Actinopolymorpha cephalotaxi: one gene and its partner. The protein of the gene in region 1 binds, or shares a complex with, the protein of each later gene. Links are inferred from orthologs where the notes say so. Each region holds a gene or a part of one and is shown in the gene's direction. Other genes may lie near its edges.

Region 1 (7,430 bases):
TCGAGGACACCGACTTGCCCGAGCCGGACTCGCCGACGATGCCGAGGACCTCGCGTTCGTGCACGACGTAGGAGGCTCCGCGGACGGCGCGGACCGTTCCGTCCTCGGTGGGGAAGCTCACCGCGAGGTTCTCCACCCGGAGCACCTCCGCCGGCGGCGCGCCCGGCCCGGCGCCACCGGTGCCGCGGCCGGCCGCACGGTCGGGTCCGAACGCGTCGTCACGTCCACGTCCGGGCGGGCCGAAGTCCAGCACCTCGGGACCGGTGCCGTCGCGGTCGCCGGTGCCGTCGGCGCCGAGCTGACCGGGGGAGTCGGGGCCGGATCCGGAACGGCTGCCCCGGCGGGGCCACAGGGAAGGAGTCATCAGGCGCGCACCCTTGTCTGTCGCGGGTCGAACGCGTCCCGCAGCCCGTCGCCGATGAAGTTGACCGCGAGGGCGATGGCGATGATGAACAACCCGGGCCACCAGAACAGCCAGGGCCGGGTGATCATCGCCGAGCGGTACTGCGTGATGAGCAGGCCGAGGGAGGTGTCCGGCGGCTGGACGCCGAACCCGAGGAACGACAGCGCCGTCTCCAGCAGCACCGCGCCGGCGATCGTCAGGGTGGCGCTCACCACGATCACGCCGATGGCGTTCGGCATGATGTGCCGGAAGATCGTCCGCATCGACGGCGTGCCGACGGCGCGGGCCGCCTCCACGAACTCCTTCTCCCGCAGGGAGAGGAACTCACCGCGCACCAGCCGGGCGAGCTGGGTCCAGACCACCAGTCCCAGCACGATGCCGAGCATGACGATGCCGCTGCCGAGTGCCATCCGGCCGACGACCGCGCAGATGACGATCGTCGGGATGGTGATCATCACGTCGGTGAAGCGCATCAGCGCGGCCTCCACCCAGCCGCGGAAGTAGCCCGCGACCGCGCCGACGACCGTGCCGACAATGGTGGCCACGATGCCGACGATGAACGCGACCATCAGCGACTGCTGCGCACCGCGCATGGTGAGCGCGAAGTAGTCCTTGCCGATGTTGTCCTGGCCGAACGGGTGCGCGCCCCACCGCAGGCCACCGCCGCCGAGGAAGGAGGGCACCACGCTGAGGGTCGGGCGGCCGCCGTCGACCACCTCGGCGGTCGCCTTGTAGCTCAGGTGCCACCAGCCGGGCAGCGGCCCGATGCCGATCGAGCTGAACGCGAGGAGGAGTACGCCGGCCAGCAGCACCATGCCGGCCAGCGCGGCCCGGTGCCGGAAGAACCTGCTGCGGATCAGCTGGCCCTGGGTACGGGCGACGACGGTCGTCCCGCCCGGCGCCGTGTCGTCCGGCCCGCGCGCGGGCCCGGGCTCACCCGGGACCTGCCGGTCGGTGGCTTGAGTGGTCACGCGTCCTCCCTTCACGTCAGCCGGATTCGCGGGTCGAGGTAGGCGTAGGCGATGTCGGCCAGCATGTTGAACACCACGACGGCGGTGCCGGAGACGATGAAGAACGCCATCACGGGGTTGGGGTCGACGTTCATCACGCCGTCCCGGAACATCACGCCGAGGCCTCGCCAGCCGAAGACGTTCTCGGTGATGATCGCCCCGCCGAACATGCCGGCGAAGTCGAACGCCATCAGCGTGGTCAGCGGCACCAGCGCGTTGCGCAGGGCGTGCCGGGTGATGACGCTGCGCTCGGTCAGTCCCTTGGACCGGGCGGTGCGTACGTAGTCCTGGTTGAGCACCTCGAGCATGCTCGCCCGGGTGTAGCGGGTGTACAGCGCGAACGAGATCAGCAGCAACGCCATGCTGGGCAGGGCGATGTGGCTCACCGCGTCCCAGGTGAGGTCCCAGAACCCGCCGGTGAAGTTGGGGGTGCGGGCGCCGATGGTGGAGACCGGCCGGCCGAACGTGCGCTGGCTGTAGCCGGAGAACGCCTGGAAGAACCTGTCGAAGAAGATCAGCCCGCCGGTGAACAGCCCGGTGAGTACGGCCGCGGTGACCGCGCGCCGGCGTTGCACCCCGCCCAGCGCCAGGCCGATGCCGGCGCTGACCACGACGCTGACCAGGGCGAGGCCCGCGATCACCGCCCAGGTCGGGTCGGCGAGGACGGAGTTGAGCGCCAGCGAGGACAGGGCGCCGACCCCGGCCGCCGCCAGCGCGGCGTACAGCGGATCGCGGTTGCGCAGACCCGCGACCAGGGTGGCGATCCCGACGGCGGACGCCAGCGAGACGACCAGGATCACCGCGAAGCCGAGACCCGGATCGGCGAACCACCGGGTGAGCGACAGATAGGTGAGGATGCCACCGGCCGACAGCGCCGCCACCGTGAACGCGAGGGCCCGGCGGCGCAGGTTGCCGCCCATGATCGCGCTCCAGGCGAGTCCGGCCACGGCGGCGACGAGCACGATCACCTGGACGGGTATCTCCGGATCGCGCAGCCAGTTGTTGAACTCGATCGCGGCGAACTGCTTGAGCATCACCGCCACCCAGAACGACGGCAGCGAGAAGAACAGGAACGACCCGAGGGTGACCGCGTAGTCGAACCCGGTGTACTGCCGCAGTGCCGACACGATCCCGACCATGATCCCGACGACCAGGGCCAGCACCGAGGCGGCCAGGACGAGTTGCAGGGTGGCCGTCACCGCCTGGCTGAGCAGGCCGCCGACGTCCTGGCCGGTTCGGGTGGAGCCCAGGTCACCGTGGGCGACCCCCGCGAGCCAGGTGACGTAGCGCAGCGGCACCGGCTGGTCGAGGTGCATGAGTTTCGTGCGCTCGGCGATCTTCTGCGCCCGTTGCGCTGTCTGGTCCTGCCGCAGGTCGGCCAGCGGGTCACCCGACAACGCGGTCAGCGTGTAGACGACGAACGTCGCCACGAGCAGCACACAGGCCGAGATGACGAGCCTGCGCACGATGAAGACGACCACCCCGAACTCCTCACTGAACGTCGTACGCAGGCCTTCTCGTCCGGTGGTTCGCCGTGGCGGGCCGGCCGGCCCGCCACGGCGTTTCGCCAGGGCTGTCCTACGGCCTTGCCGAATCAGGCCGGGTGGCGTCCTAGGACGCGGACCACTTGTCCATGTTCCAGGTGATCGACGCCTGGGACGGGTTCGGCTTGATGTTCTTCAGGGTGTCGCTCCAGGCCGACAGACCGGGCTGGCTGTACAGCGGGATGGTGGCCAGGTCGTCCCACAGCAGCTTCTCGATCTGCGCGTTCAGCTTGGTGCGGGTGTCGGGGTCGGTGCTGCGGTTGAGCTCGCCGATCAGCGAGTCGACCTTCTTGTTGGAGTAGCAGCCGTTGTTGTTGCCCTTGCCCGACGGCGTGCAGGCGGTCGGCGTACGGAACGTCGAGGACCAGCCGCTCACCAGCGACGAACCCGACCAGCCGAACAACGCCACGTCGAAGCCGCCGTTCGCCAGCGCGCCGTCGGCCTCGAAGAAGTTGGCGGCGCCCTGGTCGACGATCTTGAAGCCGGCCTTGCCGCAGGAGTCCGCGATCAACTGGACGACCTGGGTGCGCCGTGGGTTGGGCGTGTTGTAGCCGATCCGCACCTTCAGGCCGGAGTTGCCGGTCGAGGCCAGCATCGCCTTGGAGCCCGCGACGTCGGCCTTGGCGTACTTCTCGGCGCCGACCTCCTTCGCCACGCCGGCGTAGGCCTTGTCGAACGGCGCGATGGTACGGACGTCCATCGGCGCGGCGTCCGGCTTCTGCGGCTTGATCAGGTTGTCCACGATCAGCTTGCGCGGAACGCACATCGCGAACGCCTGCCGCACCTTCTTGTCCTTGAAGGGTCCGGAGCGGAAGTTGAAGTCCAGGTGGTCGTAGAGGTACTGGTCGCCGGTGACGACCTTCACGCCCTGGGTCTCCTTGAGCTGGTTGAGCAGGTCGGGGTTGGACTGCGGCTCGATGATGTTGACCTCACCGTTCTGCAGCGCCTGCACCTGCTCGTCCTGCGCGATGAAGCGGATGACGACGTTCTTCGCCGCCGGCGGGTCGCCCCAGTACTTGTCGTTGGCGGTCAGCGTGATCGACTGACCGGCGTCCCATTTGCTCAGCTTGTACGGGCCCGAGGACGGGATCACCGACGCGTCGGGCAGCTTGCCCGGCTGCATCACCCAGCCGGAGTTGTAGAACTTCGCCGCCTTGGCCAGCGCCGCCGCGTCCTTCTTCTTGACCGCGGTGATGAACTGGTCCTCGCTCATGCCCGACTGCTTCTCCACCACGTGGGCGGGCAGCAGGCCGGTCGCGCCCGGCGCCACCGACTCCCAGTCGGCGAACGGCTCGGAGAACTTGAAGGTGAACTTCTTGTCCCCGGCCGCGCAGTTGGGGGTCTCGACGAGCTCCTTGCCCGTGGTGCCCGCGGTGGAGAACAGATCCTTGCCGACCTTGCCGGAGTTGGCGGCCCAGAACAGCAGGATGTCGTCGCAGTCGATCGGGTTGCCGTCGGACCAGACCGCCTTGGGGTTGATCGTGTAGTCGACGGTGAGCGGGTCGTCGGAGGTCTTCTTGTACGTGCCGAACGTGGTGTCGGGCTTGACCGAACCATCCGCGCCGAAGTACCAGAACCCGCTCAGCACCCGCTGGAGAACGATGTTGTTCTTGCTCGCGTTGTTCTCCGCGGTGTTGCCGTTGTAGGCGTCGATCTCCTGCTCGAAGGTGTGCGTGATGGTGATCGGCGCCGACGTCTTGCCGCCCTGGGCTCCGGTGTCGGTGCCCTCCTTGTTGCCGCCACCTCCGCCGCCGCAGCCGCCGAGCACCAGCGCGGCACTGGCGACGAGTCCGACGTACCAGGTCTTCCTGCGTTGCGTGCTCACCGGCGGCTCCTAGCTGGAAATGCTCCGTCACGGGCGGGAATGCCAAAGATGATCATTCTTGTCGTACGGGCCGCAAGGGCCGTGCCGGAGTGTTATCGAGCTGAGACGTGCTGTTTATCGGGGTTGTCGACCCGGCGCCGTCCGGCTCTTCGGCGCCCGGCCGTAGACTCCGACCCATGGCCGGCCGGATCCGCGACGACGACATCGCGCTGGTCCGGGAACGCACCCGGATCGACGAGGTCGTCTCCCAGTACGTCACGTTGCGCCCGGCGGGGACCGGTTCGCTGAAGGGGCTGTGTCCCTTCCACGACGAGAAGTCGCCGTCGTTCAACGTCCGCCCCCAGGTCGGCGCCTACCACTGCTTCGGCTGCGGCGAGGGCGGCGACTCCATCTCGTTCCTGCAGAAGATCGCGGGCCTCGGTTTCGTCGAGTCGGTCGAACGCCTCGCCACCATGGCCGGCGTTCAGTTGCGCTACGTCGACGGCGGTCAGCCCGAGCGGCGCCAGCCAGGCACCCGCGCCCGGCTGATCGAGGCCCACAAGGCCGCGGAGGAGTTCTACAAGGAGCAGCTGAACTCCTCGCGCGACGCGGCGGCCGGGCGCACCTTCCTCGCCGAGCGCGGCTTCGACCGCGCGGCGGCGGAACACTTCGGCGTCGGCTTCGCCCCGCGCGGCGGCAGCGTGCTGCTGAGCCACCTGCGCGGCCGCGGTTTCTCCGACGACGAGCTCGCCACCGCCGGCCTGGCCGCCAGCGGTGCCCGCGGCCGGTACGACCGGTTCCGGGGGCGGCTGGTGTGGCCGATCCGCGAGCTGTCCGGCGACGTGGTGGGGTTCGGCGCGCGCCGGCTCTTCGACGACGACCGGATCGACGCGAAGTACCTCAACACCCCGGAGACGCCGATCTACCACAAGAGCCAGGTGCTGTACGGCGTCAACCTGGCCCGCCGCGAGATCGCCCGCCAGTTCCAGGCGGTCGTGGTGGAGGGCTACACCGACGTGATGGCCTGTCACCTCGCCGGCGTAACCACCGCCGTCGCCACCTGCGGCACGGCGTTCGGAGAGGACCACGCCCGGGTGCTACGCCGGCTGCTGCTGGACCACGAGGAGTCCCGCGGTGAGGTGATCTACACCTTCGACGGCGACGAGGCCGGCCAGCGGGCGGCGGTGAAGGCGTTCGAGGGCGACCAGCAGTTCGCGTCACAGACCTACGTCGCGGTCGAGCCGGACGGGCTCGACCCCTGCGACCTGCGGCTCAAGCACGGCGACGCGGCGGTCCGCGACCTGATCGCCCGCCGCATCCCGCTGTACCGCTTCGTCCTGGAGCGGGCGCTGGACCGGTTCGACCTGGACCGCGCCGACGGCCGGGTGGACGCGCTGCGGGCCACCGCGCCGTACTTCCGTTCCGTCCGCGACCGGGCCAAGCTGGTCGGCTACTCCCGCGAGCTCGCCGGCATGCTCGGCATGGACGTCGAGGAGGTCCGGGCGGAGGTGGCCCGGGCAGCCGCCGCCACCGGACGCGCGGCCGGTGGCCCCGGGTCCGGTGGTGCGCGCGCGGACCGAGCGGACCGGGCCGGACGTGGGCGCGGGACGGCGCCGGAGCCCGAGGCCGCGCCGGCGGCGCCGCAGACACCGCTGCCCGACCCGCGCGACCAGCCGCTCAGCACCGAACGCTCGCTGCTCCGGTTGGTGGTCCAGGCGCCGACCGTGGTGGGCCCGGCGTTCGACGCGCTGGAGGAGAACGTCTTCACCCATCCCGCGTACGTCGCCGTGCGGCAACTGGTCGCGGACGTCGGCGGCGTCGGCACCTCCGCCGGCGGCGACGCCTGGGTGTCCGCACTCGCCGAGCACGCACCCGACGACGCCGTACGCCGGCTGGTCACCGTGCTCGCCGTGGAGCCGCTGCCGGCGTCCGGTGCCCCGGAGCGGCGTTACGCCGCCGACCTGCTCGTCCGGGTGCAGGAGCGCGCGGTCGCCCGCCGGATCGCCGACGTCAAGTCCAAGTTGCAGCGGATGAACCCCACCGAGCACACCGAGGCGTACAACAAGCTCTTCGGTGAGCTGGTCGCGCTCGAGCAGCACCGCTACGGGCTGCGCGAACAGGCGGCCGGCGGCCTCGGCTGACTCCGGACCGGTCGGCGCCGCGCCGCACCGCACCGCACCCGGCGGCGCCCGTTGACCGAGGTCCCGGTGGCCGGGACCGGACCGGCTCGGCGCCCGGCCGCCACCTGCCGCACCGGCCGGTTGGCGGCAGCGGTTAGTTTCTAGAGCATGCCGAAGGTCGCCGGAGTCGACTCCTCCACCCAGTCCTGCAAGATCGTCGTGGCCGACGCCGACACCGGCGAGGTGCTCGACGAGCGCGTCGCCGCACACCCGGACGGCACCGAGTGCCCGCCGGACGCGTGGTGGTCGGCGCTGAAGGAGGCGGCCGAGGGGCTGCTGGACGACGTGGCCGCGGTCGGCGTCGCCGGCCAGCAGCACGGCATGGTCACCCTGGACGAGGCCGGCGAGGTCGTCCGCCCGGCGCTGCTGTGGAACGACACCCGGTCCGCGGAAGCGGCCCGCCGGCTGGTGCGGCTGCTCGGCCCGGGCGGCTGGGCGGAGGCGGTCGGATCGGTGCCGCTGGCCAGCATGACCGTGAGCAAGCTCGCC
Region 2 (7,417 bases), 3.0 Mb from region 1 along the record:
AAGCAGGTCGCCTCGATCCGCAAGGCACGCGAGGTCCGCGAGATCCGCGACCTCGGGCACGCCGAGCAGGTCAAGAGCCAGCTCGAGGGCCTGTCGGTGAAGCTGCCGGCGCGGTCCGGCGAGAGCGGTCGGCTGTTCGGCTCGGTCACCGTCGCCGACATCGTGGCGGCGGTCAAGAAGTCCGGCGGCCCCGACATCGACAAGCGGCGGATCGAGATCGGCACGCCGATCAAGACGCTCGGCTCGCACCAGGTGTCGGTTCGCCTGCACCAGGAGCTGGCCGCCACGCTGTCGCTCGAGGTCGTCTCGGCCTGAGCACCGCGGGGTGCGCCTCGGCGCACCCGAGCGCATTGCTGCCCGGAGGGGCGGTCCCGAGTCCGGGGCCGCCCCTCCGGTCGTTCTCCGGGTCGTTCTCCGGCCCGTCAGCGGCGGGCGGCGCCCGCCCCGGTCACCAGCCAGGCGTCGCCGCGGGCACGCACCGCCAGGGTCACCAGCCGGGCCACCATGAACCCGCCGAACGCCCACCACAGCGCGAGTAGGCCCGCGTGCGTGGCGTACACCAGCACCGCGAGCGGCAGGAACGCGACCAGCGTCATCAGCCCGGCGTACGCGAGGTACTTCCCGTCGCCCGCGCCGATGAGCACGCCGTCCAGGACGAACACGATCCCCGCGACCGGTTCGAAGCAGGCGAACACGAGGACCGCCTGGGCGAGCAGCGCCTGGACGGCGGGATCGGCGCTGAACAACGGCACGTACACCGGCCGCGCCAGCACCACCACCGCGCCGAACACCACTCCCGCGCCGATGCCCCACTCCACCATCCGGCGGGTCGCCGCCCGCGTGCCCGCCACGTCCGACCCGCCGAGGTAGCGGCCCACGATGGCCTGGCCGGCGATCGCGATCGCGTCCAGGGCGATGGCGAGGGTGTTCCACAGCGTGAACGCCACCTGGTTGGCGGCCAGGGACACGTCGCCGAACGACGTGGCGACGTACGCGGTGACCAGCAGCGCGGCCCGCAGCGTCAGCGTGCGGATGATCAGTGGTACGCCCGCGTGCGCGCTCGCCCGGATGCCGGGCAGGTCCGGCTTCAGCGGCGCACCGTGCCGGCGGGCTGCTCGGACCACGACCACGACCAGCGCCACCGCGCCGGCGGTCTGGGCGAGCACCGTGCCCCACGCCGAGCCCGCGATCCCCAGGTGCAGGCCGTAGACGAAGAGCACGTTGAGCACGACGTTCCCGACGTACGACGCGCCGGCGATCCACAGCGGCGTCCGGGTGTCCTGCAGCCCGCGCAGCACGCCCGTCCCGGCGAACGTCAGCAACAGCGCGGGCATGCCGAGCACCGCCACCCGCAGATAGGTGACCGCGAACTCGTGCACCTGCGGTGAGGGCCCGAACGCGCCGACGACGGCCGGGGCCGCCAGGGTGCCGACGAGCGCGAGCAGCACCCCGAGCCCGAGCGCCAGCCACAGCCCGTCGATGCCGTACGCCAGCGCCGACCGGCGATCGCCCGCGCCCAGGTGACGGGCGACGGACGCGGTGGTGGCGTAGGCGAGGAAGACGAACACGCCTACCAGGGTCTGCAGTGCCGTGCCGGCCAGGCCGAGGGCGGCGAGCTGGGGGGTGCCCAGGTGGCCGACGATCGCGGAGTCGGCCAGCAGGTAGACGGGTTCGGCGATCAGCGCGCCGAACGCCGGGATCGCCAGCCGAAGGATGTCCCGGTCGTACGGGCTCCGGAGCCGGGTGAGGGACACGGGCGGGGTACCTCCGGGGACGCCGCGGCACGGTGCGGGTGGGGGGCTGTGGGGGTGGCCGTCCCTATGATGCGGCCACCACGGTGCGCGGCCGGTCGTCGGCCCCAGGTGGGCCGGGCGGACGCGGCGCGCCCGGCGTGACCGACACGCCCGGGCAAGCAATTGCCGGGCACTTTCTCCGGACACATCCCGTGTCCACAGCGTGGGGACGCCGAATCCGCAGGCGAAGCGCCTGATCGCCGGGCGGGCGAGATCTTCTCCACAGAGAAATCCCCAGGCTGTGCACAGCGAATCCCCAGGCAATCCACCGGCTACCCACAGCCCCTGTGTACGACAGAGTTGCCGCTCACCGGCCCGCACGGCGTACGGTCGCCTCTCACGTCGAACCCTGTCCGGTCGGGTTCACCGCCTTGTCGGTGGTCGCCGCTAGAACTGTCGCACAGGTGTTCGTCACGGGTGGAGCGTCGGAGGTAGTGCGGCAGTGAGTGTCAGTGAGTTCCCTGTCCCCCGCGCGGTCGAAGGTGCACCCGACCGGATGCCGCCACAGGACCTCGCCGCGGAGCAGTGCGTGCTCGGCAGCATGCTGCTGTCCAAGGACGCCATCGCCGACGTGGTGGAGGAGATCCGCGGGCCCGACTTCTACCGGCCCGCGCACGAGATGGTCTACGAGGCGGTGCTCGACCTCTACGGCCGGGGCGAGCCCGCCGACGCGGTGACCGTGGCGGCGGAGCTGCAGCGCAAGGGCGAGCTGCCCCGGATCGGCGGCGCGCCCTATCTCCACACCCTGATCGCCTCGGTGCCGTCGGCGGCCAACGCCGGCTACTACGCCGTGATCGTGCGGGAGAAGGCGATCCTGCGCCGGCTGGTCGAGGCGGGCACCAAGATCACCCAGATCGGGTACGCCGGCGACGGTGACGTCGACGACGTGGTCGACCGGGCGCAGGCGGAGATCTACAGCGTCACCGACAAGCGCAGCAGCGAGGACTACGCCGTCCTCGGCGAGATCATGGAGTCCGCGCTCGACGAGATCGAGGCGATCGGCTCCCGCGGCGGGCAGATGGTCGGCGTGCCCACCGGGTTCACCGACCTGGACGCGCTGACCAACGGCCTGCACCCCGGCCAGCTGATCGTCGTGGCCGCCCGGCCCGGTGTCGGCAAGAGCGCGCTGGCCCTCGACTTCGCCCGGGCGGCGTCGGTCAAGCACGGCCTGGCGTCGGTGATCTTCTCGCTGGAGATGAGCCGTACCGAGATCACCATGCGGCTGCTGTCGGCGGAGGCCCGGGTCCCGCTGCACCACATGCGGCAGGGCAGCATGAGCGACGACGACTGGGCGCGGATGGCGCGGCGGATGGGCGAGGTCTCCGGCGCCCCGCTCTTCATCGACGACTCGCCCAACATGACGCTGATGGAGATCCGGGCCAAGTGCCGGCGGCTGCGCCAGCGCAACGACCTGCGGCTGATCGTCCTCGACTACATCCAGCTGATGACGTCCGGCAAGCGGGTGGAGAGCCGGCAGGTGGAGGTCGCGGAGTTCTCCCGAAACCTCAAGCTGCTGGCCAAGGAGCTCGGCGTCCCCGTCGTCGCGCTGTCCCAGCTCAACCGCGGTCCCGAGCAGCGCACCGACAAGCGCCCGATGCTCTCCGACCTTCGCGAATCGGGCAGCATTGAACAGGATGCGGACATGGTGATCCTGCTGCACCGCGAGGACGCCTACGAACGCGAGTCGTCCCGGCCCGGCGAGGCCGACTTCATCGTCGCCAAGCACCGCAACGGGCCCACCGCCAACATCACCGTCGCCTTCCAGGGCCACTACTCCCGCTTCGTCGACATGGCCCAGGGCTGATCTGTCAAGAGTGCGTTGACAAGGGCGGCCTCGGGGATCGACGACGTACGCGTGCCCACGCCGCGGCTGCGGCGACCGCCACCGCGAACACTGCGGCACTGCCCGCGATGTCGAGGACGTAGTGGTTCCCGGTGGCGATGACCACGACGACCATCAGAACGGGAAACAGCCAGGCCGGCAGCGCTGCCCGGGGGTGGGTTCGGCGCAGCGCCGACCAGACGGCGAACGCACACCAGGCCGCCAGCGCGACGTGCATGCTCGGCATCGCCGAGAAGTGGTTCTGACCGTTGTCCATCGTGGTGGACGCCCTGCTGCCCAGCAGGTCGTTCTCGCCGATGATGTCGACGACCCCACTGAGGGCGAACCGCGGCGGAGACATCGGCAGGGCCCACCAGACGAGCAGGGCCAACACGGTCATCGCCACCAGCACCCGCCGCAGCCGCACGTAGAGGTCGCCGTGCCGCAGGGCGGCCCACACCAGCACCCCGATGAGCGCGACGTAGTACAACCGGTAGAAGTACACCGACGGCTGGATCAGGACCGGCGCCTGGGCGAGCCACTGGTTCGCTGCCAGCTCGATGTCCAGATGGGCGGCCCGCTCCAGCGACTGCAGGCCGACGGCGTTGCGGGTCGCGGCGGAGACGTCCTGGCCGGTGAGTGCATGCAGGCGCGTGAAGACGACGAACCAGGCAGCGAGACCGACGAGTTCGACGACGGCCCACCGCGATGACCGAGGACCACCCCGTGCTCCTCGTGCCCACGCAGATCCGCGGCCACCGGAGGCCCCGTTGTTTCGCACGTCACAGTGAACAACCAGCGCATGCTGACAGTCCACATCTCACGGGAGCCACATCTCGCGGGAGCCGGCCTCCCGAGCTGGGACAGGCCCGCCGGGTTCGGCGATGAAATCCGGACTGACAGGACGAAACCGTCGCTGCCAGGATGAACCGGTGCAGAAACTGCTCGGCACCGTCTTCTTCCTGCCAACCCTCTTCGTCGTCGGCCTCGGTTTCGCCGTGGCCATCCGCCGGCTGCTCGGCGTCCGGATCGGCCTGGTCCGGACGGTGCTCGCCGCCGCTCTCGCCCTGGTGGTCTGCGGTCCGCTGCTGGCCGCGATGGTGCCCGGGCCCGAGGCCATCGACACGGGCTCCGGGATCCTGCTCATCGTCCTCGCCGCCTGTTGCGCCAGCCTGGTGGCGATGATCGTCCTGGTCATCGCCGAGGTGCTCGTACCCGACGGCTCGCTGCCCGGGCCGATCGAACTCTGGCGTGGCTGGCGCTCACGGCTGGTCCGGGCACGGCGCTACTCCCAGATCGTGCGCATCGCCGCGCGGCACGGACTCGGCCGGTTCCTGCGCGGGCACCGGCACCGCGGTCTGGAGTCGGCCGTCTCCCGGCGCGACCTGGCCAGGTCGGTGCGCCGGGCGCTGGACGAGGGCGGGGTCACGTTCGTCAAGCTGGGCCAGCAACTGTCGACCCGGCGCGACCTGCTGCCGCCGGAGTTCGTGGCCGAGCTGACCCAACTGCAGGACAACGCCGCGCCCATCGCCTGGCCGCTGGTCGAGGAGGTGCTGGTCTCGGAGTTCGGGCGTCCCGTCGGTGAGGTGTTCGCGGAGTTCGACCACGCCCCGCTCGCGGCGGCCTCGGTCGCGCAGGTGCACAGCGCCCGGCTGCCCGACGGCCGACCGGTCGTGGTGAAGGTCCAGCGTCCCGGCATCGAGCGGACCGTCGAGCGTGACCTCGACATCCTGCTCCGGCTGGCCCGCACGCTGGAGTTCCGTACCGACTGGGGGCGGTCCCTGCGGGTCGCCGACCTCGCCGGTGGGTTCGCCGAGGCGCTGCGCGAGGAGCTCGACTTCACCGTCGAACGCGACAACCTGCAGGCGATGGCCGCGGCTCTCGCCGACGGACCGGACCGGGAGATCCGGGTGCCCGCACCCCACGCCGGGCTCGCCTCCGAACGCGTCCTGGTGATGGAACGCCTGCACGGCACGCCGCTCGGCGCGGCCGAGGAAACCCTCGCCGCCCTCGGTGCCGGTCGCCGGCGGCAGGTGGCGAACGCTCTGCTGGAGACGGTCTTCGACCAGGTGCTGGTACGCGGGATGTTTCACGTGGATCTTCATCCGGGCAACGTGCTGGTCGCCGCCGACGGCTCCCTCGGGATGCTGGACCTCGGGTCGGTGGGCCGGTTGGACGGGACGACCAGGTTGGCGGTCGGCCGGTTGCTGGCCGCGCTGGGGCGGGCCGACTCGATGGCCGCCAGCGACGCGCTGCTGGAGCTGGTCGACCGTCCGGACGAGATCGACGAACGCACTCTCGAACGCGCGCTCGGCGTGCTGATCGTCCGGTACGCCTCACCCGGCGCGAGCGCCGGTGCCGCCGCGTTCGCCGAGCTGTTCCGCCTGGTCACCACCCACCGGCTCGGTATCCCGCCGCAGGTGGCGGCGATCTTCCGTACGTTCGCCACGCTGGAGGGCACGCTCACCGTGGTGGACCCGGACTTCGACCTGGTGGCCGGTGCCCGCGAGGTCGGGCGTGCGCAGTTCGCCGAGGCGGTGGAGCCGATACGCCTGCGGCAGGCGCTCGAGGACGAGCTCGTGACCCTGCTGCCGATGCTGCGCCGGCTGCCGCGCCGGGTGGACCGAATCGCCGACGCCGTCGAGCACGGCAGGTTCACGGTCAACGTCCGGCTGTTCGCCGACGCCCGGGACCGCCGGGTGGTGACCGGCCTCGTGCACCAGGCGCTGCTGGCGTTCGTCGGGGCGGCGGCCGGGGTGCTCGCGGTGATGCTGCTGGGCACCGAGGGTGGACCCCGGGTCACCGAGACCTTCGGCCTGTTCGGCGTGCTGGGGTACGCGTTGCTGATCGTGGCCGTCGTGTTGGTGCTGCGGGTCCTGGTGGTGGTGTTCCGGCGGGACCCGGCCTGAGTCGGGACGTACTGTCAATCCGCACTTGACGTGGCGTGCGCCAACCACGGGTCGGTGCACGCCGGGAGCCGGTGTGATCAGGAGGTCGTGGCGCGCTCGGCCTCGCTGCGCAGAACGCAGAACTCGTTGCCCTCCGGGTCGGCGAAGACCACCCAGCCGGTGCCGTCGGTGTTGCGCCGGTCGTCGAAGATCGTGGCGCCGAGTTCGAGGACGCGTTCGACCTCGACGTCGCGGGTGGTCCCCGGCTCGAGGCACATGTGCAGGCGGTTCTTCACCGTCTTCGGCTCGGGCACCTGCAGGAACAGCAACGGCGGCCCTTCGGGCAGCTGCACGAGCACCTCGGGGTCGCCGGGGAAGTCGTCCTCGCCGAGCGGGGCGTCGAGGAGCTTGCTCCAGAACTGAGCGAGTGTGTACGGGTCGGCGCAGTCGATCGAGAACGTGCGGACACGAGTGGTCAAAGGAACTCCGGGGGGTCGGGTCGTCGAGGTGTGGTGTCGGAAGCTACCAGCCGAGTCCGACGGCGCGTAGAGGTTTTGCGTACCGGCCTGTCAGCGCTTGGTGAACGCCATCGGGTCGTCGACGTCCACGATCTCCTTGCCCATCGGGAACAGCGAGATCGGGACCAGTTTGAAGTTCGCCAGCCCGAGCGGAATGCCGATGATCGTCAGGCACTGCGTGACGCCGGTGACGATGTGGGCGAGGGCCAGCCACCAGCCGGCGAGGATCAGCCAGAGCACGTTGCCGATCAGCGACCCGGCGCCGGCGTCCGGCTTGTCCGCGAGGGTGCGGCCGAACGGCCAGAGCGTGTAGTTCGCCATCCGGAACGCCGCGACGCCGAACGGAATGGTGATGATCAGGACGCACAGCACGACTCCGGCGACGGCATACCCGAG

Evidence for each region.
Region 2: the proteins of dnaG (region 1) and dnaB are in contact, whole or in part, in a crystal structure (PDB 2R6A), measured with the Geobacillus stearothermophilus proteins. The link is inferred for Actinopolymorpha cephalotaxi from one-to-one orthologs. Residues at the interface, in WP_049624496.1 of Geobacillus stearothermophilus: Lys456, Leu457, Leu458, Pro459, Ala460, Asn463, Ala464, Leu467, Leu535, Leu536, Ile537, Ala538, Gln544, Glu545, Asp548, Tyr549, His552; in WP_033016901.1 of Geobacillus stearothermophilus: Ser13, Glu15, Ala16, Gln18, Glu91, Leu92, Asp94, Ala95, Val96, Pro97, Thr98, Ala99, Ala100, Asn101, Tyr104, Tyr105, Ile108.

What each region holds. Positions count from the first base shown.
Region 1 is NZ_JACBZA010000001.1:3,042,289-3,049,718, reverse strand. The notes cover bases 4,490-7,430. They hold dnaG (DNA primase), read left to right. Parts: upstream 4,490-4,958; coding sequence 4,959-6,902; downstream 6,903-7,430. Other genes in these bases: xylB (xylulokinase), read left to right, coding at 7,050-7,430; FHR37_RS13515 (ABC transporter family substrate-binding protein), read right to left, coding at 4,490-4,782. Also shown: FHR37_RS13530 (ABC transporter ATP-binding protein), read right to left, coding at 1-364; FHR37_RS33115 (ABC transporter permease), read right to left, coding at 364-1,374; FHR37_RS13520 (ABC transporter permease), read right to left, coding at 1,386-2,894; more of FHR37_RS13515, read right to left, coding at 3,025-4,489. UniProt on the Escherichia coli protein: RNA polymerase that catalyzes the synthesis of short RNA molecules used as primers for DNA polymerase during DNA replication.
Region 2 is NZ_JACBZA010000001.1:6,076,296-6,083,712, forward strand. The notes cover bases 1,516-4,443. They hold dnaB (replicative DNA helicase), read left to right. Parts: upstream 1,516-2,289; coding sequence 2,290-3,597; downstream 3,598-4,443. Other genes in these bases: FHR37_RS27040 (MATE family efflux transporter), read right to left, coding at 1,516-1,754; FHR37_RS27050 (phosphatase PAP2 family protein), read right to left, coding at 3,602-4,396. In the rest of the region: rplI (50S ribosomal protein L9), read left to right, coding at 1-315; more of FHR37_RS27040, read right to left, coding at 423-1,515; FHR37_RS27055 (ABC1 kinase family protein), read left to right, coding at 4,548-6,524; FHR37_RS27060 (VOC family protein), read right to left, coding at 6,602-6,982; FHR37_RS27065 (YccF domain-containing protein), read right to left, coding at 7,073-7,417. UniProt on the Escherichia coli protein: The main replicative DNA helicase, it participates in initiation and elongation during chromosome replication. Travels ahead of the DNA replisome, separating dsDNA into templates for DNA synthesis.